DNA from 4 places in the Klebsiella quasipneumoniae subsp. quasipneumoniae genome. Region 1 is predicted to be linked to each of the others. Evidence: predicted binding sites of a transcription regulator. Region 1 holds the regulator's gene; each other region holds the start of a gene.

The links. The regulator PurR, encoded in region 1, represses purine synthesis genes. The targets are predictions, from matches to a motif close to CANGCAAACGTTTGCNTG.
Region 2: the regulator PurR is predicted to act here: its motif matches at 4,828-4,845, upstream of purM (phosphoribosylformylglycinamidine cyclo-ligase).
Region 3: the regulator PurR is predicted to act here: its motif matches at 5,374-5,391, upstream of purH (bifunctional phosphoribosylaminoimidazolecarboxamide formyltransferase/IMP cyclohydrolase).
Region 4: the regulator PurR is predicted to act here: its motif matches at 4,813-4,830, upstream of purL (phosphoribosylformylglycinamidine synthase).

What each region holds. Positions count from the first base shown of each region.
Region 1 is NZ_CP084876.1:2,288,888-2,296,271, forward strand. Features, by position in the region: gene cfa (cyclopropane fatty acyl phospholipid synthase) at 1-115, opposite strand, end outside; gene punC (purine nucleoside transporter PunC) at 410-1,591, opposite strand; gene punR (DNA-binding transcriptional activator PunR) at 1,704-2,615, shown strand; gene purR (HTH-type transcriptional repressor PurR) at 2,634-3,659, opposite strand; gene cydH (cytochrome bd-I oxidase subunit CydH) at 3,952-4,044, shown strand; gene LGM20_RS11135 (MFS transporter) at 4,212-5,381, shown strand; gene sodB (superoxide dismutase [Fe]) at 5,441-6,022, opposite strand; gene LGM20_RS11145 (helix-turn-helix domain-containing protein) at 6,504-6,989, shown strand; gene LGM20_RS11150 (C40 family peptidase) at 6,944-7,384, opposite strand, start outside.
Region 2 is NZ_CP084876.1:1,352,561-1,359,944, reverse strand. Features, by position in the region: gene uraA (uracil permease) at 80-1,366, opposite strand; gene upp (uracil phosphoribosyltransferase) at 1,453-2,079, opposite strand; gene LGM20_RS06730 (6-phospho-beta-glucosidase) at 2,306-3,736, opposite strand; gene bglK (beta-glucoside kinase BglK) at 3,746-4,639, opposite strand; gene purM (phosphoribosylformylglycinamidine cyclo-ligase) at 4,903-5,940, shown strand; gene purN (phosphoribosylglycinamide formyltransferase) at 5,937-6,578, shown strand; gene ppk1 (polyphosphate kinase 1) at 6,757-7,384, shown strand, end outside.
Region 3 is NZ_CP084876.1:5,047,820-5,055,203, reverse strand. Features, by position in the region: gene zraS (two-component system sensor histidine kinase ZraS) at 1-1,056, shown strand, start outside; gene zraR (sigma-54-dependent response regulator transcription factor ZraR) at 1,043-2,374, shown strand; gene purD (phosphoribosylamine--glycine ligase) at 2,364-3,659, opposite strand; gene purH (bifunctional phosphoribosylaminoimidazolecarboxamide formyltransferase/IMP cyclohydrolase) at 3,675-5,264, opposite strand; rRNA gene LGM20_RS24155 (16S ribosomal RNA) at 5,892-7,384, shown strand, end outside.
Region 4 is NZ_CP084876.1:1,280,211-1,287,594, forward strand. Features, by position in the region: gene pdxJ (pyridoxine 5'-phosphate synthase) at 1-140, shown strand, start outside; gene acpS (holo-ACP synthase) at 140-520, shown strand; gene LGM20_RS06400 (YfhL family 4Fe-4S dicluster ferredoxin) at 533-793, opposite strand; gene LGM20_RS06405 (MurR/RpiR family transcriptional regulator) at 850-1,698, opposite strand; gene yfhb (phosphatidylglycerophosphatase C) at 1,934-2,545, shown strand; gene tadA (tRNA adenosine(34) deaminase TadA) at 2,608-3,117, shown strand; gene mltF (membrane-bound lytic murein transglycosylase MltF) at 3,114-4,730, opposite strand; gene purL (phosphoribosylformylglycinamidine synthase) at 4,906-7,384, shown strand, end outside.

The DNA of each region.
Region 1 (7,384 bases):
GGTCTGACGGCGCGGAGCCATTGATTTCAATTCCCGCACGGCCCAACAATTCAGCTGCAATCCGGTACCAGTCATCATTTGGTACACTTACTTCTTCTATACACGATGAACTCATAGCTTCTCCATCACGCCCAAGTGATCAGAACCTTAAAACAGCGTAGACGCTTTTTTGGCTTTGTGAGAAATCTCACGGATAATCCGTGAAGTCGCTATCCGACGTAGAACAGAGGAAGGGAGATAACCCTTGCCGAAAGGCCTTCCATGGTGAAACGGAGGCATCCTGCATCCGTTAATCTGTTAAATATTCTTTATTTATGTGAACCCGGATCCAGTATAGGACGCTAAGTACTGGCTTTCAATAAAAATATCTTAGCGTGCTAACCACTGGTCCGGGCACTGGCGACGGGCGTCAGGCGTGGGAAGAGTGGGCCGCCAGCGCTGGCGTCTGCTGCAGGCGATAACCCACTCCGGCTAACAAAATAGAGACCAGCATCACGCTGGTGGTGGTCAGCAGCGGCGTGGCGATCAGCGCGGAGACTAGCAGGCTGGTCAGGAAGCACAGGCCAAGCTGGAGGGTGTTCTGCAGCGCCGCCGCGCGGCCGGTTGCCTGCGGGAAAGGCTTCAGCGCCTGAGCGACCACGATGGGGTATATCCCGCCGTTGACCACCGCCATCAGGCAGAACGGGATCATCAACGCCACCAGCGAGGCATGCGTTTGCAGACCCACCAGCCAGGTGGCGGCGACGCTGACGGCGAAGACCACCAGCAGCCACGGGAGCATCTGTTGCCCGGACCATTTTTGCAGCAGCGCGCGACAGCCATAGCCGCCCACCAGAAAAGCGATGGTCTGCGGGATATAGCTCAGGCCGATGGCGGTCGGGCCGTAGCCCATCTCATGAAGGATAAACGGCGAACCGGTAAGCCAGGCGAAGAAGCTGGCGGAGCAGGCGGCGTAGATCAGGACGTTGCCGCTGTATTCCCGGGAGCGCAGCAGCGCCAGAAAAGTGATTTTCTTTTCAGCCACAGTGGCCGACTTAGCGGCGGCCTTCAGGCGCAGGGCAGGCAGCATCAGCAGCAGAGTGATGGCAAACAAGGTGGCGAAGATGGCTTGCCACTCGAAGTGCACCAGCAGCCAGCTGCCCAGCAGCGGGGCCAGCGCAGGGGACAGTCCTACCAGCGGCATAATAGTGGCGAAGATGCGGTTGGTGCGCTGGGCGGGATAGTAATCGGTCACCATCGCCTGCCAGGTAACCGCCGCGGCGCAGACGCCAATCGCCTGCAGAAAACGCAGCGCCAGCATAAGCGTGGCGTTCTGCACCCACAGCATCCCCAGGCAGCCGACCGCGAAAATCGCCAGGCCGCTCAGCAGCACCGGTTTGCGCCCGTAGCGGTCTGACAGCGGCCCCCAGAAGAGCTGGCCCAGCGCGAAGCCGGCGAGGAACAGGCTCAGGCTGGCGCTAATGGATGCGGCGGAGGTGTCGAGATCCTGCTGCATGGCGGCAAATGCCGGCAGGTACATATCGGTGGCCAGAAAGCCCAGCACGCTCAGGCCGGCCAGCCAGACTAAAAATCCTTTCCCAGGTTGTGACATAACGTTCTCATTTTTGGAGTACAGGTACGATGCCGCAGAGTGTAGGGAGTGCATTGTGGCTTGTGAAACGCTAATATTTGTCACATGCATTCAAAAATTTTGCAGGCAGAAAATGTGGTCTGAATACTCTCTGGAAGTGGTTGATGCCGTCGCCCGTAACGGCAGCTTTAGCGCGGCGGCGCAGGAGCTCCATCGGGTGCCTTCCGCCGTCAGCTATACCGTGCGTCAGCTCGAAGAGTGGCTGGCCGTCCCGTTGTTTGAGCGCCGTCATCGTGATGTGGAGCTGACCCCCGCCGGGGTCTGGTTTTTACAGGAAGGGCGCTCTGTTATCAAAAAAATGCAGATCACCCGCCAGCAGTGCCAGCAAATTGCCAACGGCTGGCGCGGGCAGTTGTCGATCGCGGTGGACGATATCGTGAAACCCGCGCGGATGCGCCAGATGATCGTGGATTTCTATCGCCATTTTCCCGACGTCGAGCTGATCGTTTTTCAGGAAGTGTTCAATGGCGTATGGGATGCGCTGGCCGACGGCCGCGTGGAGCTGGCGATTGGCGCAACGCGCTCTATTCCGGTTGGGGGCCGCTATGCGTTCCGCGATATGGGGATGCTGAGCTGGGACTGCGTGGTGGCGAGCGATCACCCGCTGGCGAAGATGGCGGGGCCGCTGAGCGACGATGTCCTGCGCAACTGGCCGTCGCTGGTGCGGGAAGATACCTCGCGTTCGTTGCCCAAACGGACAACGTGGCTGCTGGATAACCAGAAGAGGGTGGTGGTCCCCGACTGGGAATCGTCGGCTACCTGTCTGTCGGCAGGGCTCTGCGTCGGCATGGTGCCAAGCCATTTCGCCCGGCCATGGGTGGATCGCGGCGAGTGGACCGCGCTGGCGCTGGAAAATCCGTTTCCGGATGCGGCCTGCTGTCTGACCTGGCAGCAGAATGATGCTTCGCCGGCGTTAAACTGGATGCTGGACTACCTGGGGGACAGCGACACGCTGAATCGGGAGTGGCTGCGGGCGCCGGAGTGATCCGCGCCCGCCAGTGCTTTAGCGACGATAGTCGACAAACGGGCCATCCGCCACCGAGCGGCGTTCGACCAGCCGAGGGTGCACTTCAATAGACTGCGACTCTTCGCGCTTGTTGACGATACGATCCAACAGCATATTGAACGCGGCTTCACCCAGCGAATCTTTCGGCTGATGAATGGTGGTTAACGCCGGGCTGAAATAGCGGGCGTTGCGCACATTATCATAACCGATCAGCGAAATGTCCTGCGGCACGCGCAGCCCCATTTCATCCGCGGCGCAGATAGCGCCCATCGCCATAATGTCGCCGCCGCAGAAGACCGCCGTTGGACGGTGTTGTTGGCTCAGGATCTGCTGCATGGCGCGGTAGCCGGACTCCGGCTCGAAGTCGCCCTGTACAATCCAGTTTTCCGGCACGCTGATATGCGCCTCTTTCATCGCCTGCATGAAGCCGGCCAGTCGCCCCGCGCCGGTGTTGCGCTCCAGCGGGCCCGGGATCACGCCGATTTCGCGGTGACCGCGTTCAATCAGGTAACGTCCGGCGATATACCCGCCCTGGAAGGCGTTATCGATTACCGCATCGGTAAAGTCGGCTTTTGCTTCGCCCCAGTCCATCACCACCATCGGAATATGGCGATACTCTTCCAGCATGCTCAGGACGGAGTCCGGGTATTCGGAACACATCACCAGCAGACCGTCGACGCGTTTTTGCGCCATCATCGACAGATAGGCCCGCTGTTTTTCCGGGTCGTTCCAGGCGTTGCCGAGGATCAGGGTATAGCCCTTCTGGAAGCAGCTCTTTTCAACGGACTCAATGATTTCAGCGAAATAGGCGGCTTCGCTACTGGTCGCCAGCAGGCCAATCGATTTTGTATGATTGACTTTCAGGCTGCGGGCCACGGCGCTCGGCGAGTAGTGCAGCTCTTTAATCGCCGCCCATACCGCATTGCGCGTCTCTTCGGCAACGAAACGGGTTTTGTTAATTACATGTGATACAGTTGTAGTGGAAACGTTTGCGCGCTTCGCTACATCTTTAATAGTTGCCATTACATCTCACTCCATGCCTTGACCTGATCGCCTGATCATCGATACGTAAACGTTTGCCTACACACACCCTGAATACAATTTTCAACATTGCATCACGTCGGGAAAACGACACAGAACGACAGGAAGGGGTCAATGGCCGATACGCTTTTAAATTAGCGTGGGATTTTGTCCGATCTTGGGGCAAAGTGGAAGAGCAAAAATGTGCATCGCCCTAAATCCCGGAAGATTTTTGCGATTTTTTGTGCAAAAATGAGCAAGCTCACTTTTGGTGTGGGGATAACAAGAGGGAAAAATGATGGATACCAATTTAAAGTTTTCGCTGATCACCACGATTATTGCCCTCGGCGTGATCGTCGCATTCAGCCTGACCGCCATACTGCACTAATGTTCCGATGAGGGAGGAGCGCGGCCTCCTCCCCGTATCCCGCCATTATTATCAATTCTGCAAAAATCTTTTGTCATTTCGTTCACTTTTGTTTTTTTGTGATTGATGTCATGCTTTTGACTTCTGATGTTATGCCGTCCTCCCTGACGGTCTGATGGAGTCATTGAATGAAAATCAACTTTCCTTTACTCGCGCTGGCGATCGGCGCCTTTGGCATCGGGACCACCGAGTTCTCCCCGATGGGATTGCTGCCGGTGATTGCCAAGGGCGTGGACGTCTCGATACCGGTAGCGGGAATGCTGATCAGTGCGTATGCCATCGGCGTCATGGTCGGCGCGCCGCTGATGACCCTGCTGCTGTCCCATCGCGCCCGACGCAATGCGCTGATTTTTCTGATGGGGATCTTCACCGTCGGCAACCTGCTGTCATCCATTGCGCCGGATTACACCACGCTGCTGCTGTCGCGCATTATTACCAGCCTCAATCACGGCGCCTTTTTTGGCCTGGGGTCGGTGGTGGCGGCCAGCGTGGTGCCCAAGCACAAGCAGGCCAGCGCGGTGGCCACCATGTTTATGGGCCTCACCATCGCTAATATCGGCGGCGTGCCTGCCGCGACCTGGCTTGGAGAAACCATCGGCTGGCGGATGTCCTTCCTCGCCACCGCGGGGTTAGGCCTGCTGGCGATGGTGAGCCTGTGGTTCTCCCTGCCGAAGGGCAGCGCGGGCGAGCGGCCGGATGTCAAACAAGAGCTTTCGGTCCTGTTACGGCCGCAGGTGCTTTCTGCCTTACTGACCACCGTGCTGGGCGCCGGGGCGATGTTTACGCTGTATACCTACATTTCGCCGGTACTGAATACGCTGACCCATGCTTCATCGCTGTTTATCACCGCGATGCTGGTGCTGATTGGTGTTGGTTTTTCGCTGGGCAACTATCTGGGCGGCAAATTCGCCGACCGGTCGGTCTCCCGCACGCTGAAAGGCTTTCTACTGCTGCTGATGGCGATCATGCTGGCGATACCGCTGCTGGCGCAATCCCAGGCGGGTGCGGCTATCAGTATGATCGTCTGGGGCGCAGCCACCTTTGCGGTAGTGCCGCCGCTGCAGATGCGAGTGATGCGCGTGGCGCATGAGGCGCCGGGTCTCTCTTCTTCGGTGAATATCGGGGCGTTCAACCTGGGCAACGCGCTGGGCGCCGCCGCCGGCGGAGCGGTGATCTCCGGCGGACTGGGATATGCGTTTGTGCCGGTGATGGGCGCGATTATTGCCGGTCTGGCGCTGCTGCTGGTCTGGTTTAGCGGACGAGCGCAGCCGGAGGAGGCCTTTGCCAGCCAGTCATAAACGGTGGGGAAGGGTGTAAAAAAAACCGCAGCAGGGGTCACTCTGCTGCGGTTTGTCGTTTATGCGGCCAGGTTAGCGGCAACAAACTTCCAGTTAACCAGCGCCCAGAAGTGGTCCAGATAGCTTGGACGGGCGTTGCGGTAGTCGATGTAGTAAGCATGTTCCCAGACGTCAACGGTCAGCAGCGGCTTCGCGTCGGTGGTCAGCGGGGTACCCGCGTTGCTGGTGGAGACGATAGCCAGGCTGCCGTCGGCATTTTTAACCAGCCAGGTCCAGCCAGCGCCAAAGTTTTTCGCCGCGGCGTCGGTAAATTTGGCCTTAAACTCTGCGAAGCTGCCGAAGGATTTGGCAATCGCGGCCGCCAGCTCGCCTTCCGGTTCGCCGCCGGCGTTCGGCGCCAGGCAGTTCCAGTAGAAGGTGTGGTTCCAGACCTGCGCCGCGTTGTTGAAAACGCCGCCTTCAGAGGTGCGCACGATCTCTTCGAGCGATTGACCTTCGAACGCGGTGCCTTTGATCAGGTTGTTGAGGTTAGTGACATACGCCTGGTGGTGTTTACCGTAGTGGTATTCCAGGGTTTCTGCGGAAATGTGCGGCGCCAGGGCGTCTTTTGCATATGGTAATGCAGGTAATTCAAACGACATTGCTACTCTCCTTATAACTTTTTTGTTTTATCTCACATTGACAAGATGAGGTTTTCACCTGAATCGCGTTCTGACCGCCCGACGCTGTCGCGTCCCGGGCCTGTTATTGTATTGAGAATGTTAACATTTGCCGCAGGCAGTGAAAAGCCTTACAACGATAAAGGCTATTATCGCCGGCGCAACTGCCGAAGGCTTAACCGTTTTCTGCGGAGCGGCGCGTTAAGACGCCCGCAGATGTTGCAAAAATGTATAAGTAAAAGGAGGCTGGGTCTCCAGCCTCTCGCCGCGATGGTTAATTTCTCATCAGGCCATCTGAAGACCCCCGCAGCGCAAACGACTGAGTGAAAATAATCATTTTAAATCAAATGATTAATGACGATATGCTTTCAGGTAATCGCCGCTATGCCAATAATTCATTGTCTATTTTGATATTTGTATGACAAATATAGCCACCGGCAGCAATTTCCACAGGATGGCTACGATGGCAAAAACAGATGAAGTGGTAAGCCCGAAAATGATCCCGGTCGTGCAGGGGATCGTTGACTGGATCGAAGCACATATTTTTGACACCCTGCCGGTGAGGGCGGTAGCGAAAAAGTCCGGCTACTCGCACTGGTATTTCCAGCGGCAATTCGCCATGGTGACCGGCTGCACGCTGGCGAGCTACGTCAGCCGCCGGAAGATGACCATCGCGACAATCTACTTAACGCAGACCGAGGCCTCCATGCAGAGTATTTCCCAACGTCTGGGGTACGACGGGCAGGCGGCGTTCTGCCGCACCTTTCACCGTCACTTTGGCATGTCGCCCACCCGCTATCGTCGGGAAGCGCCGGTCACAGAGGCGAATATGCAGTTTCCCCTGACGGTGGGGGCGGAGAACGCGCAGGTGAAGAGGGCTGCCGCCGTAGCGGCAGACCGGGATCAGCGAATGGTTTTCGGGGTCATGACGCGACGGGCGCCGACGTAATGACGTACCCAGTAATCTTCGCTCAGGGAGGTGATTTGAATATCGCGCCCCGTGCGCGGGGACTGAATGAATTTCCCGTTGCCTACGTAAACGCCAACGTGGTCGGCAGTGCCGCGTCCGCGGGTGCGGAAGAAGACCAGGTCGCCGCTCTGCAGTTCGTCACGATCGACCGGACGCGCATCGCGCAGGTGGTACATTTCATTGGCGGTACGCGGGATATGAATCTTGACCAGGTCTTTGTAGGCGTAATAGACCAGCCCGCTGCAGTCGAACCCGGTGCGCGGCGAGGTGCCGCCCCAGCGATACGGTTTACCCAGCTGGCCCATCAGTTTGTTCATGGCGGTACTCTGCGCTTTTTGCACCCGGACTTTATGCGCGTCGGCGATCGTCAGATT
Region 2 (7,384 bases), 940 kb from region 1:
TACAGAAAAACGCGAAGAGTTTATCACAGATTTAGGTCAGGAGAGAACCGGGCGGGATCGCCGCCCGGTCAGGCGATCGTTATTTAACCTCTTCGCTATCCACGGCGTCGAGAACCACCTCTTCCGGACGCAGGACGCTGATAAGCTTGAAAATCAGGCTGAGCGCGATACCGACGATGGTGGCCAGCGCCATCCCTTTCAGCTCAGCGGCGCCAATGTGCACTTTGGCACCGCTGACGCCGATGATCAGGATCACGGAGGTGAGGATCAGATTCTGCGCTTTGCTGTAATCCACCTTCGATTCAATCAGTACGCGGATCCCCGAGGCGCCGATCACCCCGTACAGCAGCAGCGACACGCCGCCCATCACCGGCACCGGGATGATCTGGATCGCCGCCGCCAGTTTGCCGACGCAGGAGAGCAGAATCGCAATGATCGCCGCGCCGCCGATAACCCAGGTGCTGTAGACGCGGGTAATCGCCATCACGCCGATATTTTCCCCGTAGGTGGTGTTAGGCGTCGAGCCGAAAAAGCCGGAAATGATCGTCGACAGGCCATTGGCAAACATCGAACGATGCAGGCCCGGGTCGCGGATCAGATCGCGTTTGACGATATTGGCCGTCACCACCAGGTGACCGACGTGCTCGGCAATCACCACCAGCGCAGCGGGCAGAATGGTGAAGATGGCGAACCATTCAAAACGCGGCGTGTAGAAGGTTGGCAGCGCGAACCAGTGCGCTTCGGCGATCGGGGTGGTATCAACCACTCCCATCACAAACGACAGCGCATAGCCCACCAGAACGCCAATCAGGATCGGGATAATCGCCAGGAAGCCGCGGAACAGGACCGAACCAAACACCGTCACCGCCAGGGTTACCATCGAGATAATAATGGTTTTGCTGTCCGGTGACTGGCCGTCGGCTGGCAGCAGCCCGGCCATATTGGCCGCCACGCCTGCCAGCTCCAGACCGATAACCGCCACGATGGCCCCCATCGCCGCCGGGGGGAACATCACATCCAGCCAGCCGGTACCGGCTTTTTTGACAATAAAGGAGACGAGGCAGAACAGCACGCCGCACATAATGAAACCGCCCAGCGCCACTTCATAGCCCAGCGGCAGCAGGAGCAGCACCGGAGAGATAAAGGCGAAACTCGATCCCAGATACGCCGGGATTTTGCCTTTACAGATAAAGAGGTACAGCAGCGTACCAATACCGTTGAATAGCAGCACGGTGGCCGGGTTGATGTGGAACAGGATTGGCACCAGCACCGTTGCGCCGAACATGGCAAACAGGTGCTGCAAACTAAGCGGGATAGTCTGTAAAAGCGGCGGTCTTTCACTCACCCCGATAGCACGGCGCGTCATAGTGTTTTCCTCTGAGATGGTTAGTTATGTGTGTTTTATTCAAAAAAAAGCCGACTCTCAAAGTCGGCTTATTTATCGTTATTCGATTATTTCGTACCAAAGATCTTGTCGCCGGCATCGCCGAGACCGGGAATGATGTACCCGTGTTCGTTCAGTCCCTTATCGACAGAGGCGGTATACAGCTCAACGTCCGGGTGCGCTTTCTCCAGCGCGGCAATCCCTTCCGGCGCCGCCACCAGCACCAGCACCTTGATGCTGGTGCAGCCGGCGTTTTTCAGCAGATCGATAGTGGCGATCATCGACCCACCGGTGGCCAGCATCGGGTCAACCACCAGCGCCATACGCTCATCGATGTTGGACACCAGCTTCTGGAAGTAAGGTACCGGCTCAAGGGTTTCTTCATTGCGATAAATACCCACCACGCTGATACGCGCGCTTGGCACGTGCTCAAGCACCCCTTCCATCATGCCGAGGCCTGCGCGCAGGATAGGCACGACGGTAATTTTCTTGCCCTTGATCTGCTCAACTTCCACCGGGCCGTTCCAGCCTTCGATGGTCACTTTCTCGGTTGCCAGATCGGCGGTGGCTTCATAAGTCAGTAAGCTGCCCACTTCTGAGGCGAGTTCACGGAAGCGTTTGGTGCTGATGTCGTGCTCGCGCATCAGGCCCAGCTTGTGTTTGACGAGTGGGTGTTTGACTTCCACAATCTTCATTCTCTTTCTCCTCTGAGGGGCAGCCACAAAAAAAATCGCGGGATTATACCGCTTTTTTCGGATTAGGCCATACCCATCTTGCTTGACGTATATCAAGCAAAGTGATTTAGAGACAAAAAAACCGGAGACGAGGCTCCGGTTTTAGCGCGGGGTTCTGCCGGGCGGCGCTAACGCTTACCCGGACTGGAAACCACGCAGGCTCGATAAGCGCAGCGCCATCGGGAAATTATAGCTGCTCCCCGTTGCTGGCAATCACCTTCTTATACCAGTCGAACGACTTCTTCTTACTGCGGTCCAGCGTGCCGTTGCCTTCATTATCTTTATCCACGTAGATAAAGCCGTAGCGTTTTTTCATCTCCCCCGTGCCGGCGGAAACCAGATCGATACAGCCCCACGGGGTATAGCCCATCAGGTCAACACCATCTTCGACCACCGCCTTTTTCATCTCCGCGATATGGGCGGAGAGATAATCGATACGGTACTGGTCATCCACGCTGCCGTCCGCTTCACGAACATCGATCGCGCCAAAACCGTTTTCGACAATAAACAGCGGTAGCTGATAGTGATCCCAGAACCAGTTCAGCGAATAGCGCAGGCCAACCGGATCTATCTGCCAGCCCCAGTCCGACTTTTTCACGTACGGGTTGGAGACCAGGCTGGTGGTTTCATCATAATCGAGCAATGGGTTATCTTCGGTGGCTTTGGTGGCGAAGGACATATAGTAGCTAAAGCCGATGTAGTCGACACAGCCTTCGGTTAACGCCTGACGATCGGCTTCGGTCATGTCCAGGCTAAAGCCGCGGCGGGCAAAATAGTTGAGCAGATGCTGCGGATAGCGGCCGCGCACGTGGACGTCGGTGAACCAGTACCGGCGGTGCATGGCGTTCATCGCCATCATCATATCGTCCGGCGCGCAGGTCAGCGGATAGATGGGACACATGGCGATCATGCAGCCTATCTGCAGAGCAGGGTTGATCTCGCGCGCCGCTTTCACCGCCAGGGCGCTGGCCACCAGCTCATAATGTGCGGCCTGGTACATCACCGGTTCCCGATCTTCACCCGGCACATACTTCAGACCGGAGTTGGTGAAGGGGGCAAAGTCCTCATGGTAGTTGGCCTGGTTGTTGATCTCATTGAAGGTCATCCAGTACTTCACTTTATGCTGGTAGCGGGTGAAGACGACCCTGGCGAAGCGCACGAAAAAGTCGATCAGCTTGCGGTTACGCCAGCCGCCGTACTCGGTGACCAGGTGATAGGGCATTTCAAAATGCGACAGCGTAATGACCGGTTCAATACCGTGTTTCAGACATTCGTCGAACAGATCGTCATAAAACTGCAGGCCAGCCTCGTTCGGCTCCTGTTCATCGCCCTGCGGGAAAATACGCGTCCAGGCAATCGAGGTGCGGAAACATTTAAATCCCATTTCGGCAAACAGCGCCAGGTCCTGCGGGTAGCGATGATAAAAATCGATCGCCTCATGGTTCGGGTAGTTTTTCCCCGCTACCACGCCGTCGGTGATTTCCCGCGGCACCCCGTGGGCGCCGGCGGTCATGACATCCGCCACGCTGACCCCCTTGCCCCCCTCCTGCCAGCCGCCCTCTAACTGATGCGCCGCCACCGCGCCGCCCCACAGAAAACCTTCTTTAAATCCGGACATAATCTCTCCCTAAGGTCGATCGTCGCCAGGCGAACGATAGTGCTGATTGAAATGGTAAACCGCGCCAATCAGGCCGGCATCATTGCCGTGACTGACGGTATCGAGATAGTCGGCAATGCCGAACCAGGCCAGATGCTGGCGCAGCAGCGTCAGAAATCCAGGGCGTTCCACAATGCCGCCGCCGATAAAAATAGTCTGCGGATCGAAGATATTGACGAGGTTATAAAGGCCATGGCCCAGGCCATTGAAGAACTCGGCGACCAGACGCTGGCAAACCGGGTCGCCGGCGTCGTAGCGGTCAAAAATCATTTCGCCAGTGACGCTATCCAGCGGTGCGCCAATATGTTCCGCATAGCGATGGCGAAGCACCCGCAGGGTGCAGTTTTCATTCATCGAGTAGCGACGGGGATCGCGTCCGCCGGGACGATCGGTAAGCATATAGCCGAACTCACCGGCGCGAAAACGCGCCCCGTGGATCAGCTGATGTTGGCAAAAAATCGCTCCACCGATGCCAGTGCCGATAGTGAGCACCAGAAAATTGGCCATTTCCGCCGCTTTGCCCTGCCAGCGCTCGGCCAGCAGCACACAGTTGGCGTCGTTTTCCACCGAGACCGGCAGCCCGGTTCGCGTCTCGAGCCACGATTTCATGGCGAAGTTATCAAATCGACGGATAGCGCCGCCCATGGTGATAAAGCCGCTGTGCGGATCGACATAGCCCGGCGCGCTGATGGCTATACCTTCGCACGACGGGTGGGCCGCCAGCCACGACAGGATGGTCTGTAAGATATGATCGCCATCGCTGTCATTGATTGACTGCTTCGCGGTTTCCAACAGCCTGCCGTCGCGGGTCATGACGCCCATCTTTAGCGCGGTGCCGCCGATATCAAATGCCGCAATCTTCATTCATCCCTCCCCTGTCGAGCATAATGCACCGGTGATCCACACGGCGGCCAACCACAGAAACCGGTTTCATTCGTATGATGAGGATTCCCTGACACTGAGGCAAGCACAAGGCTGTACCCGGTTTCATTTTCGTGAGCAGTATCAAATTTGACCATCCGCCAACGGTTTTACGCCGACTGTAAAGCAGGCTCGCAAACGTTTGCTTTCCCTGTTAGAATTGCGCCGATTTTTCTTGCTTACCGCAAACGCGTGGAGACTTCGCAGTGACCGACAAAACCTCTCTCAGCTATAAAGATGCCGGCGTGGATATTGATGCAGGCAACGCTCTCGTCGACCGTATTAAGGGCGTGGTGAAGAAAACCCGTCGCCCGGAAGTGATGGGTGGACTGGGCGGATTCGGCGCGCTGTGCGCACTGCCGCAGAAATACCGCGAGCCGGTACTGGTCTCCGGCACCGACGGCGTCGGTACCAAGCTGCGTCTGGCAATGGATCTGAAGCGTCACGACACCATCGGCATCGACCTTGTCGCCATGTGCGTGAACGACCTGGTGGTTCAGGGCGCTGAGCCGCTGTTTTTCCTTGATTATTACGCCACCGGTAAACTGGACGTCGATACCGCAGCCAGCGTCATCAACGGCATCGCCGAAGGCTGCCTGCAGTCCGGTTGCGCGCTGGTGGGCGGTGAGACCGCAGAGATGCCGGGGATGTACCACGGCGAAGATTACGACGTGGCGGGTTTTTGCGTCGGGGTGGTGGAAAAATCAGAAATCATCGACGGCAGCAAAGTCGCTGACGGCGACGTGCTGGTGGCGCTGGCCTCCAGCGGCCCGCACTCTAACGGCTATTCGCTGGTGCGTAAGATTATTGAAGTTAGCGGCGTTGACCCGCAGACCACCGACCTTGACGGCAAACCGCTGGCCGACCATCTGCTGGCGCCGACCCGCATCTATGTGAAATCGGTTCTCGACCTGATTGCCAGCGTTGACGTCCACGCCATCGCCCATCTGACCGGCGGCGGCTTCTGGGAAAATATTCCGCGCGTGCTGCCGGACAACACCCAGGCGGTGATTGATGAGTCTTCCTGGCAGTGGCCGTCCGTCTTCAACTGGCTGCAAACCGCCGGTAACGTCAGCCAGCATGAGATGTACCGTACCTTTAACTGCGGCGTGGGGATGGTTATCGCCCTGCCGGCTGCAGAAGCAGACAAGGCCATTGCCCTGCTGAACGAGAAAGGTGAAAACGCGTGGAAAATCGGGTATATCAAAGCCTCCGATTCCGAACAGCGTGTGGTCATTGCATGAAAAACATTGTGGTGCTGATTTCCGGTAGCGGCAGTAATTTGCAGGCGATCATCGACGCCTGCGGCCGGAAACAGATCAACGGCACCCTGCGTGCGGTATTCAGTAACAAGGCCGATGCGTTCGGCCTTGAGCGCGCGCGCGCGGCCGGGATCCCGGCCCACGCGCTGGCGCAAAGTCAGTTTGCCGACCGGGAAGCGTTCGATCGTCAGCTGATGCATGAAATTGACGCCTACGCCCCGGATCTGGTGGTGCTGGCGGGCTATATGCGTATCCTGAGCCCCGCCTTCGTCAGCCACTATCAGGGACGTCTGCTGAACATCCACCCTTCGTTACTGCCGAAGTATCCTGGCCTGCATACCCATCGCCAGGTGCTGGAAAACGGTGACGAGGAGCATGGGACCTCGGTGCACTTCGTCACCGACGAGCTGGACGGCGGTCCGGTTATCCTGCAGGCCAAAGTGCCGGTCTTTGCTGGCGACAGCGAGGAAGAGGTCACGGCGCGGGTTCAGACCCAGGAACATGCCATTTATCCGCTGGTGATAAGCTGGTTCGTCGAGGGACGTCTGCGCATGGAGGGCAACCACGCCTGGCTGGATGAACGACAGCTTCCCCCCCAGGGCTATGCCGCTGAAGAATGAACAACAGCCCCGCCTTTCGCCATCGCGGGGCTTTTTTTAATTAAAATTGTTTATTAATCAAACATCTCACAGAAATAATTCTTCTTACTGTCATATAGTTGTGACACAGTAAATCGCTATGCAGAAAAATTCGTCATAATAGTCTACGTCCTGTGAGTAAAACGGAGTGTGAGCGGTAATGGGCCAGGAAAAGCTATACATCGAAAAAGAACTCAGCTGGTTGTCTTTTAACGAGCGCGTGCTGCAGGAAGCGGCGGACAAGAGTAACCCACTGATTGAGCGCATGCGCTTCTTAGGGATCTACTCCAACAACCTTGATGAGTTTTACAAAGTGCGCTTCGCTGAGCTTAAGCGCCGGATTATTATCAGTGAAGAACAAGGCAGTACCGCCCATTCTCGCCACCTGTTAGGCAAAATCCAGGCCCGCGTTCTGAAGGCCGATCAGGAATTCGATAGTCTGTATAACGAACTGCTGCTGGAGATGGCGCGCAACCAGATCTTCCTGATCAATGAGCGTCAGCTGTCCGTCAATCAGCAGGCCTGGCTGCGCAACTACTTTAAACAGTATTTGCGCCAGCATATCTCGCCGATCCTGATTAACCGCGAAACGGACCTCGTGCAGTTTCTGAAAGATGATTACACCTATCTGGCGGTGGAGATTATCCGCGGGGAAAACATCAACTATGCCCTGCTGGAAATTCCGTCGGATAAGGTCCCGCGCTTCGTAAACCTGCCGCCGGAAGCGCCTCGTCGCCGTAAGCCAATGATCCTGCTGGATAACATTCTGCGCTATTGCCTGGACGACA
Region 3 (7,384 bases), 2.6 Mb from region 1:
ACGCTCTACAGCCCCGCGCAGATGCGTGCGCTGGCGGTTGGCGAACAGGCTCGCTGGCGGCGGCTTAGCGAGCCGCAGCCGGCCATGGAGATCTATCGCCAGTTTCGCCCGCTCAATCCGGCCCGCGGCCACCATAGGGGCATGATGAATCGCGGCAACAGCGCCCTGGCTCAAGCCAGCGTCCCGCAGGTGATTTTTATCGCCTTTGATAGCCGCGAGCTGGATGCCGCGCAGGCCCGCGGGCAGCGGAATATGGCCATCATGCTGGGCGCCGCCGCGTTGGTGACAGCGGCAACGATCCTTGCCCAGTTCTGGTTCCGCCGCTATCGCCGCTCACGGAAACAACTGCTGGAGGCGATGGCCCGCAAAGAGAAACTGCTGGCGCTTGGCCATCTGGCGGCGGGCGTGGCGCACGAGATCCGCAATCCGCTCTCGTCGATTAAAGGGCTGGCAAAATATTTTGCCGAGCGCACGCCGCCGGGCGGTGAGTCGCATCAGTTAGCGCAGGTGATGGCCAAAGAGGCCGACCGCCTCAATCGGGTGGTCAGTGAGCTGCTGGAGCTGGTCCGGCCCGCGCATTTAAATTACCAGCCGGTGGATATTAACGCGCTTATCCACCACTCATTGCAGTTGGTTAGCCAGGATGCGCAGAGTCGCGGGATCGCGCTGCAATTCACTCCGCGCCCGGAGCTCTCCACGATCAACGCCGATGCCGACCGCCTGAACCAGGTGCTGTTGAACCTGTACCTGAACGCGATGCAGGCGATTGGCCGTGACGGCGTCATTCGCGTATCGGCAAGCGAAGCTGACCGTCAGCGGATGAAAATCGTCGTCGCAGATAGCGGTAAAGGGATGACTGCCGAAGAGCTGCAGGCCATCTTCACCCCCTATTTCACCACCAAAGCGGACGGCACCGGGCTGGGGCTGGCGGTGGTGCAGAATATTATCGAACAACATGGCGGGACGATCCGCGCCGAAAGTCAGCCGGGGGCCGGAGCGATATTTACGCTTTGGCTACCGATTGATGCTCAACGGAGGGAAGATGAGCAGCGATAAGGTACAGATTCTGGTTGTCGATGATGACATCAGCCACTGCACGATCCTGCAGGCGCTGCTGCGCGGCTGGGGCTATCAGGTGGCATTAGCCCACAACGGCCTGCAGGCGCTGGAGCTGATCCATCAGCAGGTCTTCGACCTGGTGCTGTGCGATATTCGCATGGCGGAGATGGACGGTATCGCGACGTTAAAAGAGATTAAAGCCTATAACCCGGCGATCCCGGTGCTGATCATGACGGCGTTCTCCAGCGTCGATACGGCGGTGGAGGCCATCAAGTCCGGGGCGCTGGATTATCTGATTAAACCGCTGGATTTTGACACGTTACAGCAGACGTTAGTCCAGGCGCTGGCACACACCCGGCATAGCGAGGGCGAACACCCCGCCGCAGCGAGTTCGCGCTGGGGCATGATAGGCGACAGCCCGGCGATGCAGGCGCTTCTTAATAATATTACGCTGGTAGCCCCTTCGGATGCGACGGTGCTGATCTATGGGGAGTCGGGAACCGGTAAGGAACTGGTGGCGCGCGCCATCCACGCCTGCAGCGGGCGCGGTGATAAGCCGCTGGTGACGCTCAACTGCGCGGCGCTGAATGAGTCGCTACTGGAGTCGGAACTCTTCGGCCATGAAAAAGGGGCGTTTACCGGCGCGGATCGGCGACGTGAAGGGCGCTTTGTCGAAGCGGATGGCGGCACGCTGTTCCTCGATGAAATTGGCGATATCTCACCATTGATGCAGGTCCGGCTGCTGCGGGCGATTCAGGAACGGGAGGTGCAGCGGGTCGGCAGCAACCAGACGCTTGCCGTTGATGTGCGGCTGATCGCCGCCACCCACCGCAACCTCGCGGAAGAGGTAAGCGCCGGGCGTTTTCGCCAGGATCTCTATTACCGCCTGAACGTCGTGACTATTGAGATGCCGCCGCTGCGCCGGCGCCGGGAAGATATTCCGCCGCTGGCGCAGCACTTTCTCAAACGCTATGCCGAACGCAATCGTAAGGCGGTAAAGGGGTTCACTCCACAGGCGATGGATCTGCTGATCCACTACTCCTGGCCGGGCAACATTCGCGAGCTGGAAAACGCGGTGGAGCGGGCGGTGGTGCTACTGACCGGGGACTATATCTCCGGGCGGGAATTGCCGCTGGCGATCGCGGGTACGCCGCTGCCGTCAGGCGGGAGCGAGGAGGGGCTGATTCAGCCGCTAGTGGAAGTCGAAAAAGAGGTGATTCTGGCGGCGCTGGAAAAAACGGGCGGCAACAAAACCGAAGCCGCCCGTCAGTTAGGCATTACGCGGAAAACGCTGTTGGCGAAACTTAGCCGTTAGCCTTTTCGCGCTCAATGGCGCGCCAGCCGATATCGTTTCGGCTAAAGCTGCCATCCCAGCGAATATCGGTCAGCAGCTGATAGGCGCGCTGCTGCGCCTGCGCTACGGTATCGCCCAGGGCGGTGACGCACAGTACGCGCCCGCCGTTGGTGACCACGCGCTGGTCGTCAGACAGTTTCGTGCCGGCATGGAAGACTTTACCGTCTGCCGCTTCCTGCTGCGGCAGGCCATGGATCTCATCGCCCGTGTTGTAGTTGCCCGGATAGCCGCCGGCGGCAACCACTACCCCCAGCGATGCGCGGTCATCCCACTCGGAGGTTTTCTCATCCAGCTTGCCGGCGCAGGCGGCGAGGCACAGCGCTACCAGGTCAGATTTCAGGCGCAGCATGATCGGCTGGGTTTCCGGATCGCCAAAGCGGCAGTTGAACTCAATGACCTTTGGGTTGCCCTGCTTGTCGATCATCAGACCGGCATACAGGAAACCGGTATAGGTGTTGCCTTCCGCGGCCATGCCCTTCACGGTTGGCCAGATAATACGCTCCATGGTGCGCTGATGGACTTCATCAGTCACGACCGGCGCCGGAGAATAAGCGCCCATCCCACCGGTGTTCGGGCCGGTATCGCCGTTGCCGACGCGTTTGTGATCCTGGCTGGTGGCCATCGGCAGGACGTGCTCGCCGTCGACCATCACAATGAAGCTGGCCTCTTCGCCATCGAGGAACTCTTCAATGACGATGCGGTGTCCGGCGTCGCCAAAGGCGTTACCGGCCAGCATGTCTTTGACCGCCGCTTCGGCTTCCTCAAGGGTCATCGCCACGATAACGCCTTTACCCGCCGCCAGACCGTCGGCTTTGATGACGATCGGCGCGCCTTTCTCCCGCAGATAAGCCAGCGCAGGCTCGACCTCGGTGAAGTTCTGGTATTCCGCCGTCGGGATATGATGACGGGCGAGGAAATCTTTGGTGAAGGCTTTTGAGCCTTCCAGCTGCGCCGCGCCTTCGGTTGGCCCAAAGATGGCGAGCCCGGCGGCACGGAACGCGTCGACCACGCCAATGACCAGCGGCGCTTCCGGACCAACGATGGTCAGGTCGATATTTTCATCCTGAGCGAAGCGCAGCAGCGCCGGAATATCGGTGACGCCGATGGCGACGTTTTGCAGCGACGGCTCCAGCGCGGTACCTGCGTTGCCCGGCGCAACGTAGACGGTATCAACCAGCGGCGATTGGGCCGCTTTCCAGGCCAGGGCGTGTTCACGCCCGCCGTTGCCGATTACTAATACTTTCATCTGCAGCTCCATGAATTAATGGCGGAAGTGGCGCATATCGGTGAAGATCATGGCGATGCCGTGTTCGTCAGCGGCGGCAATCACTTCGTCGTCGCGGATAGAGCCGCCCGGCTGGATAACGCAGGTGATGCCGACCGCAGCCGCGGCGTCAATCCCGTCGCGGAACGGGAAGAAGGCATCGGAGGCCATGGCGGAGCCTTTCACTTCCAGACCTTCGTCACCGGCTTTAATCCCGGCAATTTTCGCCGAGTAGACGCGGCTCATCTGGCCGGCGCCTATGCCGATGGTCATATTGTCTTTGGCATACACGATGGCGTTGGATTTGACGAATTTCGCCACTTTCCAGCAGAACAGCGCATCGCGCAGCTCTTGCTCGCTCGGCTGACGTTTACTGACCACGCGCAGTTCGCCTGCGGTGACCATACCGAGATCGCGGTCCTGAACCAGCAGGCCGCCGTTGACACGTTTGAAATCGAGACCGGCAACGCGCGCTTCCCACTGACCGCAGGTCAGTACGCGGACGTTCTGCTTCGCGGCAGTGATTTTCAGCGCTTCTTCGCTGGCGGACGGGGCGATGATCACCTCGACAAACTGGCGAGAGATGATCGCCTGCGCGGTGTCGGCATCCAGCTCGCGGTTGAAGGCGATGATGCCGCCGAACGCGGAGGTCGGGTCGGTTTTGTATGCGCGATCGTAGGCGTCAAGGATCGAGTCGCTGACGGCAACGCCGCACGGGTTAGCGTGCTTAACGATCACGCAGGCCGGTTCGTTGAACTCTTTCACGCACTCCAGCGCCGCATCGGTATCGGCAATATTGTTATAGGAGAGCGCTTTACCCTGCAGCTGGGTAGCGGTTGCCACGGAAGCTTCTTTGACATTCTCTTCTATATAGAAGGCAGCCTGCTGGTGGCTGTTTTCGCCGTAGCGCATATCCTGCTTCTTAATGAAGTTCAGATTCAGGGTGCGTGGGAAGCGGCCAGCGGCTTCTTTGCTTTCGCCGTGATAGGCCGGAACCATGCTGCCGAAGTAGTTGGCGATCATGCTGTCGTACGCGGCGGTGTGTTCGAAGGCTTTAATGGCGAGGTCGAAGCGGGTGTCCAGCGTCAGGGAGCCTTCGTTGGCGTCCATTTCATTAATGATGGCGGTGTAGTCGCTGCTCTTCACCACGATGGCGACATCTTTGTGGTTCTTCGCCGCGGAGCGGACCATGGTTGGGCCGCCGATATCGATGTTTTCCACCGCGTCTTCCAGCGAGCAGCCTTCACGAGCGACGGTTTGGGCAAACGGATAGAGGTTAACGACCACCATATCGATAGGCGCGATACCGTGCTGCTGCATGATGCCATCATCCTGACCGCGACGACCGAGGATGCCGCCGTGTACTTTCGGATGCAGGGTCTTCACGCGTCCATCCATCATTTCCGGGAAACCGGTGTAGTCAGAGACTTCGGTTACCGGCAGGCCTTTATCTGCCAGCAGGCGGGCGGTGCCGCCGGTGGACAGCAGCTCGACACCACGAGCGGAAAGCGCCTGCGCGAATTCGACGATACCGGCCTTGTCAGAAACACTGAGCAGAGCGCGGCGGACTGGACGACGTTGTTGCATGGTATTAAATCCCCAGGATTTGAACATTACAGAGAGCGTTAGGTGAGTTTTTGCCTAAAAACTCACCTAACGCACCCAACCGGGCATCCGTGTCATTGCGCGGCATTGTAACGAAAACGTTTGCGCAACGCTCGCGAATTTTTATCTTTCTCTTTAGGCCGATGGTTCTCCTTCTATGTAGCTGCCGATCCGCGGGGCGTTCGGTCATGTTTTGACGCTCTCCTGTGGATAATTCTGTGTGTAAAGAGGTATAAAGCGGGGTTTTGCTGGGGAATGCAGCAGTCAGTCATTTTTCTGCCATTTTTCTATTGCGGGCGCTCGAGAACTCCCTATAATGCGCCTCCATCGACACGGCAGATGTGAATCACTTCACACAAACAGCCGGTTCGGTTGAAGAGAAAAATCCTGAAAAACGGGTTGACTCTGAAAGAGGAAAGCGTAATATACGCCACCTCGCGACAGAGCGCTAAAGCGCGTCGCAACTGCTCTTTAACAATTTATCAGACAATCTGTGTGGGCACTCAAAGTGACATGGATTCTTAACGTCCTCGGACGAAAAATGAATACCAAGTCTCTGAGTGAACATACGTAATTCATTACGAAGTTTAATTCACGAGCATCAAACTTAAATTGAAGAGTTTGATCATGGCTCAGATTGAACGCTGGCGGCAGGCCTAACACATGCAAGTCGAGCGGTAGCACAGAGAGCTTGCTCTCGGGTGACGAGCGGCGGACGGGTGAGTAATGTCTGGGAAACTGCCTGATGGAGGGGGATAACTACTGGAAACGGTAGCTAATACCGCATAACGTCGCAAGACCAAAGTGGGGGACCTTCGGGCCTCATGCCATCAGATGTGCCCAGATGGGATTAGCTAGTAGGTGGGGTAACGGCTCACCTAGGCGACGATCCCTAGCTGGTCTGAGAGGATGACCAGCCACACTGGAACTGAGACACGGTCCAGACTCCTACGGGAGGCAGCAGTGGGGAATATTGCACAATGGGCGCAAGCCTGATGCAGCCATGCCGCGTGTGTGAAGAAGGCCTTCGGGTTGTAAAGCACTTTCAGCGGGGAGGAAGGCGATAAGGTTAATAACCTTGTCGATTGACGTTACCCGCAGAAGAAGCACCGGCTAACTCCGTGCCAGCAGCCGCGGTAATACGGAGGGTGCAAGCGTTAATCGGAATTACTGGGCGTAAAGCGCACGCAGGCGGTCTGTCAAGTCGGATGTGAAATCCCCGGGCTCAACCTGGGAACTGCATTCGAAACTGGCAGGCTAGAGTCTTGTAGAGGGGGGTAGAATTCCAGGTGTAGCGGTGAAATGCGTAGAGATCTGGAGGAATACCGGTGGCGAAGGCGGCCCCCTGGACAAAGACTGACGCTCAGGTGCGAAAGCGTGGGGAGCAAACAGGATTAGATACCCTGGTAGTCCACGCCGTAAACGATGTCGATTTGGAGGTTGTGCCCTTGAGGCGTGGCTTCCGGAGCTAACGCGTTAAATCGACCGCCTGGGGAGTACGGCCGCAAGGTTAAAACTCAAATGAATTGACGGGGGCCCGCACAAGCGGTGGAGCATGTGGTTTAATTCGATGCAACGCGAAGAACCTTACCTGGTCTTGACATCCACAGAACTTGCCAGAGATGGCTTGGTGCCTTCGGGAACTGTGAGACAGGTGCTGCATGGCTGTCGTCAGCTCGTGTTGTGAAATGTTGGGTTAAGTCCCGCAACGAGCGCAACCCTTATCCTTTGTTGCCAGCGGTTAGGCCGGGAACTCAAAGGAGACTGCCAGTGATAAACTGGAGGAAGGTGGGGATGACGTCAAGTCATCATGGCCCTTACGACCAGGGCTACACACGTGCTACAATGGCATATACAAAGAGAAGCGACCTCGCGAGAGCAAGCGGACCTCATAAAGTATGTCGTAGTCCGGATTGGAGTCTGCAACTCGACTCCATGAAGTCGGAATCGCTAGTAATCGTAGATCAGAATGCTACGGTGAATACGTTCCCGGGCCTTGTACACACCGCCCGTCACACCATGGGAGTGGGTTGCAAAAGAAGTAGGTAGCTTAACCTTCGGGAGGGCGCTTACCACTTTGTGATTCATGACTGGGGTGAAGT
Region 4 (7,384 bases), 1.0 Mb from region 1:
ACAACGTGAAAGCGATTGCTGCGCTGCCGGAAATGCATGAGCTGAATATCGGCCACGCGATTATTGGCCGGGCGGTAATGAGCGGCCTGAAAGAGGCGGTGGCGGAAATGAAACGTCTGATGCTGGAAGCGCGCGGCTAATGGCCATCCTCGGGCTGGGTACCGACATCGTCGAGATCGCCCGCATCGAGGCGGTGATCGCCCGCAGCGGCGATCGCCTTGCCCGCCGGGTGCTGAGCGACCATGAATGGAGCATCTGGGAGCAGCACCAGCAGCCGGTGCGTTTTCTGGCGAAACGCTTTGCGGTCAAGGAAGCGGCGGCGAAAGCGCTGGGGACCGGGATCCGCAACGGGTTGGCCTTTAATCAGTTCGAAGTTTACAACGATGAGCTGGGCAAGCCGAAGCTGCGGCTATGGGGTGAGGCGCAACGGCTGGCGGAACGACTGGGGGTAAGCCATATTCATGTCACGCTCGCCGATGAGCGCCATTACGCCTGCGCCACGGTGATTGTCGAAAGCTAAGCCGGGAAGCGGTTAAATTTTATCCGCGTGGTGCATCAGGACGAATTTATCCCACAGCTGTTCTTCATTCTCGACGTGTGCCGGATCTTTCAGAATGGTATTTGGGATCGGGCACACCTTCTGGCAGGTGGGCGTGTCGTAATGGCCCACGCATTCGGTGCAGCGGTCGCTGTTAATCTCATAAATGCTATCACCCATCGAAATGGCCTCATTGGGGCACTCCGGCTCGCACATATCGCAGTTGATGCATTTTTTGGTAATTAACAGCGCCATCAGGAAAATCTCAGAAACAACACAAACAGGGCGGGCATTATACGCCCATTTTCTGCTCAGACCAGCTTTTTCACCAGCGCTTCGCTATGGCGAATGCGCTCCGGCGCCCGCTCCAGATCCTGCTGCACCAGCCCCATAAACAGCAGGTCGGTGAGCATCATTTGCGCGCTGGTGGAAGAGATGGCCGCGCTGCGCGTCGCCTGCTCTTCGGCGATGGTGTACAGGCAGTGGGTCGCCTGCTGCTGCAGAGCGTTAGGGCTAAAGCCGGTGATCGCCAGGATCCTGGAGCCCACGCGCAGCGCTTCACCGGCCGCCATATTGATCTCCCGACGCTCGCCGGAGTAAGAGATCGCCAGCAGCAGATCGTCGCTGGACATGGCCTGCACCGTCGCCAGCAGGGCGTGCATATCCTGCTCCGAAACAGCATTAACGCCGATCTTCATCAGCTTCCAGCTAAAGTTACGCGCTACCAGGCCGGACGCGCCAATCCCGGTGACGATCACCCGCCGGGCGTTGCGCAGCAGCGTGACGGCTTCCCGCAGCGTCTCTTCAGTGTTGACGTCCAGCGAGGCATGCATGGCGGCGACATTGTCTTTAATGAGTTTCTCGCCCACCAGACGCAGCGGGTCGTCACCGCGAATGTGGTTATGTACCGGAACGGAGTGCGGATCCGGGCTGCTGGCCAGCGCTTCACTCAGCGCCAGCTTCAGCGCCGGAAAGCCTTTGAACCCCAGTTTCTGGGCAAATTTAACCACGCTGGACTGACTCACACCGGCTTCCACCGCCAGCTGTTGCGAGCTGAGGTGCCGGGTGTCATCGGGTTGGCTCAGAATAAAATCGGCCAACTTTTTGTCGCTCGCCGCCAGGGTGGGATAGCGCTGACGAATACGCGTTAAACAGTTCATTGGAGCTCCGCTGGAGCCGTCCGGCTCGTGTCTGACAGAATTTTTATTCGATTATAAGGGGTATACCACGAATTAAAAATTCATAAGCCACAATTTTTCCTTCGCCTGCTAATTTAATTCTTCCTTAACGGCAGGGATGTTTTCCCTCTTCTTGGCATAAGACTGTTAAGCTTACCCTAACGAGAAGCGAATCCTGAGAGAAGGAGGCAGTTTGCAGCACAGTGAACGGAGAGTGGTGTTTTTCGATCTGGACGGAACCTTGCATCAACAGGATATGTTCGGCAGTTTTCTGCGCTACCTGCTGCGCCATCTGCCGCTGAACCTGCTGCTGGTGGTGGCGATGGGGCCGGCGATCCTTGCCGGGCTGGCGGTGTGCGGGCGGGCGGCGCGCTGGCCGATGAGCCTGCTGCTGTGGGCGTCAACCTTTGGCCGTCGCGAGGCGGTACTGAAGCGGCTGGAAGCGGAGTTTGTCGGCTGGTTTCGTCATCATGTGACGGCGTTTCCGGTGGTTCATGCGCGGCTGACGGCCTACCTGACCAGTACCGATGCCGACGTCTGGTTGATCACCGGCTCGCCGCAGTCGCTGGTGGAACAGGTCTATCGCGATACCCTCTGGCTGCCGCGGGTGAATCTGATAGCCAGCCGCACCGCGCGCCGCTGGGGCGGCTGGGTATTGACCCTGCGCTGCCTGGGCCATGAAAAGGTGGTGCAGCTGGAGAAAAAGATTGGCGCTCCGCTGCAGCTGTATAGCGGCTATAGCGATAGCGAGCAGGATAACCCATTGCTCGGCTTTTGCCAGCATCGCTGGCGGGTCACCCCGCAGGGAGAGCTGCAGCAACTGGAGTAATAGTGTGTAATTGATAGCTCCCATGTATAATGCGCCCCGCTTTTTCTGCTGGAGTGGCCGCTGTGTCTGACCTCGAACTCAATGATGAATACTGGATGCGTCATGCCCTGACGCTGGCGAAGCGCGCCTGGGAAGAGGGCGAGGTGCCGGTGGGCGCGGTGCTGGTGCATAACAATCAGGTCATCGGCGAGGGCTGGAACCGGCCGATAGGCCGTCACGACCCCACCGCCCATGCGGAAATTATGGCCTTACGCCAGGGCGGGCTGGTGCTGCAAAACTATCGCCTGATCGACGCCACGCTGTACGTGACCCTCGAGCCCTGCGTGATGTGCGCGGGCGCGATGGTGCACAGCCGTATCGCCCGCCTGGTGTTTGGCGCCAGGGATGCCAAGACCGGCGCCGCCGGCTCGCTGATGGATGTTCTGCACCACCCGGGAATGAACCATCGGGTTGAGATTAGCGAAGGCGTGCTGGCGGGATCCTGCTCTGCCATGCTGAGCGACTTCTTCCGCTGGCGGCGGGAAGAGAAAAAAGCGCTGAAGAAAGCCCGGGAGCAGAACGGGGAAAGTTAATACAGGTGGCCGGGGAGTTTCATCCGGGCATTATCCATCTGTTTATCGGCGCGAAACTTGAAAAAGGGCAGGGTGGTCTCCTGCGGCTGTTCGAGCTCATTGGGGAGCACCGCCGGGTAATCCTCCGCCAGGGCCAGCGTTTGCTGCTGCTGGCGCTCCTTTTCTGACAAATAGCCGACAAGGCTTATCTGATATTTGCGGATGTTTTCCACATAGGCGTAGGCCTCATGGCCGCGGGCATAGCCGTATTTAAGTTTGCTGTAATAGGGTTTCTGGCTCAGCAGGGGTAAACGCAGCTTAACGTCTGCCCAGCTGTTGGGATTGCCTTTCTGTTTGCGGGTGAGCGCCATGGCGTCCAGCATATGGGCATAGCCCATATTGTAAGCGGCCAGCGCAAACCAGATGCGTTCATCTTTCGGGATCGAATCCGGCACTTTATCCATCATATCCTGGAGATAGCGCATACCGCCGTCGATACTCTGCGCCGCATCGGTCCGGTCAGTCAGCCCCAGACTCTGCGCCGTATTACGCGTAAGCATCATCATGCCGCGCACGCCGGTAGGCGAGGTGGCCTGCGGATCCCAGTGGGATTCCTGCCAGCTGATGGCGGCCAGCAGGCGCCAGTCGATCTCGCGGGCGTACTTTTCAAACAGCGGCTGCACCTCCGGAAGAATGTTTTCCACCGCGCGCAGGAAGGTGCGGGTATCGACATAATCGAAATCGTTGCCGTGGCCGAGGTACTTCTCTTCCAGGCGCGCCAGGGTGCCGTCTTCATTAATATTGTTGAAGAAATCAAGCATCGCCGCCGACAGCGAATTATCGTCGTCCCGAGCGCTGAACCAGGTGACCGGCTGTTCGTCGGTGATATCGAGGGCTACCGCCAGCTCCGGATGGACGCGCTGAAACAGGCTGACGGCCACCGAGTCGGCGATGGTGTAATCGAGTTTGCCGTCAATCACCGCCTGCATCAGCGCGGTGGTGCCGCGCTTTTCGTCCACGCGCCAGGCAAGATCCGGGTATTTCTCCGCTTTCAGTACCTGGAGATCGTTGATCGCCACGTGACCCGGGGCGATGGCGAGCTGCTCGGCGGTCAGCGCCGCGAGGCTGCGCGGCCGGGTATTGCCGACGCGATAGACCAGCTGTTGGGAAACGGAGTAGTAGCCAGGGCCGGCCTGGTAGTTTTTCACCCGCTCCTGGTTATAGACCAGCCCGGCGGCCAGCATATCGGCCTGGCCGTCGTCGAGGTCGTCAAACAGCTGGCTGATGTTCTGGCGGACGGTTATCTTAAGCGTCACGCCGAGGTAGTCGGCAAACTGCTTCGCCAGTTCGTAGTCCAGGCCGAAGGTTTTATTGTTCATGGTGGCGAAGGTCATCGGCGAGTTGATGGTGCTGATGCGTAGCTCGCCGCGAGCGATAATGCCCGCCACCCGGTTCTCCGGTTTACCGGACCAGGGGATCGACGGCCACAGGGCAGCCGCCAGCAAAAGGGTGACAATGCCGATGAGCAGATAATTAATCTTTAATTTTTTCAGCGCGTTAATCTTCTGCAGCTTCAGGTTCCTCAGCAGGCGATGTCCGGAAAAAACGCAAGGTTGTCGTCGAATGAGCGGCATTCTGCTTAAGAATGCGCCAGTTGGCAACTTATTCGCGATGGACGTCACATTTATTGATAAACAGCATCAATGATTTTATTTCTACGCAAACGGTTTCGTCGGGGCGCAGGATTCACTATAATGACGCCCGTTTCCCCCCCTGGCTCACCCTGAAAGCTTCGAAGACGAGAGACTTATGATGGAAATTTTGCGTGGTTCACCTGCACTGTCGGCATTCCGTATTAATAAACTGCTGGCACGATTTCAGGCGGCCAACCTTCCGGTAAGCGCCATATATGCCGAGTATATTCATTTTGCCGATCTGAACGCCCCGCTGAGCGCTGACGATCGCGAGCGCCTGGCGCGACTGCTTAAGTATGGCCCGAGCTTAAACAGCCATACCCCGACCGGTAAATTACTGCTCGTGACCCCTCGCCCTGGCACCATCTCTCCCTGGTCTTCTAAAGCTACCGATATCGCCCATAACTGCGGCCTGGCTCAGGTTGTGCGTCTGGAGCGCGGCGTGGCGTATTATGTTGAAGCCTCGACCCTGACCGAAGCGCAGTGGGCCGCGGTGGCGGCGGAACTGCACGACCGCATGATGGAGAGCGTCTTCGACGCGCTGGAAGCGGGCGAAAAGCTGTTCGCTCACCATCAGCCGACGCCGGTGACCAGCGTTGACCTGTTGGGCGAAGGGCGTCAGGCGCTGATTGACGCCAACCTCCGTTTGGGGCTGGCGCTGGCAGATGACGAAATTGACTACCTGCAGGACGCCTTTACCCGTCTGGGACGCAATCCGAACGATATCGAGCTGTATATGTTCGCCCAGGCGAACTCAGAGCACTGTCGTCACAAAATTTTCAACGCCGACTGGATCATCGACGGCGAACAGCAGCCGAAGTCGCTGTTCAAAATGATCAAAAACACCTTCGAAAAAACGCCGGACTACGTCCTGTCGGCCTATAAAGACAACGCCGCGGTGATGGAAGGGTCTGAAGTGGGGCGCTATTTTGCCGACCACCAGACCGGACGCTATGACTTCCATCAGGAGCCGGCGCACATTCTGATGAAGGTGGAAACCCATAACCACCCGACGGCCATCTCCCCATGGCCGGGCGCGGCAACCGGCTCCGGCGGCGAAATCCGCGATGAAGGCGCCACCGGCCGCGGCGCGAAGCCGAAAGCGGGCCTGGTGGGCTTCTCGGTTTCCAACCTGCGCATCCCGGGCTTCGAACAGCCGTGGGAAGAAGATTTCGGCAAGCCGGATCGCATCGTCACCGCCCTGGACATCATGACCGAAGGCCCGCTGGGCGGCGCGGCGTTTAACAACGAATTTGGTCGCCCGGCGCTGAACGGCTACTTCCGCACCTATGAAGAGAAAGTCACCAGCCATAACGGTGAAGAGCTGCGCGGCTACCACAAACCAATCATGCTGGCCGGCGGTATCGGCAACATCCGCGGCGAGCACGTGCAGAAGGGCGAGATTACCGTCGGCGCGAAGCTGATCGTGCTGGGCGGTCCGGCGATGAACATCGGCCTCGGCGGCGGCGCGGCGTCTTCCATGGCCTCCGGCCAGTCCGATGCCGACCTCGATTTCGCCTCCGTCCAGCGTGACAACCCGGAAATGGAGCGTCGCTGTCAGGAAGTGATCGACCGCTGCTGGCAGCTCGGCGACGCCAACCCGATCCTGTTTATCCACGACGTCGGCGCCGGCGGTCTCTCCAATGCCATGCCGGAGCTGGTCAGCGACGGCGGCCGCGGCGGTAAATTCCAGCTGCGCGATATCCTGAGCGATGAGCCAGGCATGAGCCCGCTGGAGATATGGTGTAACGAATCGCAGGAACGTTATGTCCTGGCGGTCGCCCCGGAGCAACTGCCGCTGTTCGACGAGCTGTGCCGCCGCGAGCGCGCGCCTTATGCGGTTATCGGCGAAGCCACCGCCGAGCAGCACCTGAGCCTGAGCGACAGCCACTTTAACGATCAGCCGATCGATCTGCCGCTGGACGTCCTGCTTGGCAAAACGCCGAAAATGACCCGTGACGTGCAGACCCTGAAAGCCCAGGGCAGCGCGCTGGATCGCCAACCGATTACCATCGCCGATGCGGTTAATCGCGTTCTGCACCTGCCGACGGTGGCCGAGAAAACCTTCCTCGTGACCATCGGCGACCGCACCGTGACAGGTATGGTCGCCCGCGACCAGATGGTCGGCCCGTGGCAGATCCCGGTGGCCAACTGCGCGGTCACCACCGCCAGCCTCGACAGCTACTACGGCGAAGCGATGGCGATGGGCGAGCGCGCCCCGGTTGCTCTGCTGGACTTCGCCGCCTCCGGCCGTTTGGCGGTTGGCGAAGCGCTGACCAATATCGCCGCCACGCAGATTGGCGAGCTGAACCGCGTGAAGCTGTCGGCTAACTGGATGGCCGCCGCCGGCCACCCGGGCGAAGACGCGGGTCTGTATGAGGCGGTGAAAGCGGTGGGCGAAGAGCTGTGCCCGGCGCTGGGCCTGACCATTCCGGTCGGCAAAGACTCAATGTCGATGAAAACCCGCTGGCAGGAAGGCAGCGAGCAGCGTGAGATGACCTCTCCGCTGTCGCTGGTGATCTCCGCCTTCGCCCGTGTCGAAGATGTTCGTCATACCGTCACGCCGCAGCTTTCGACGGAAGATAACGCCCTGC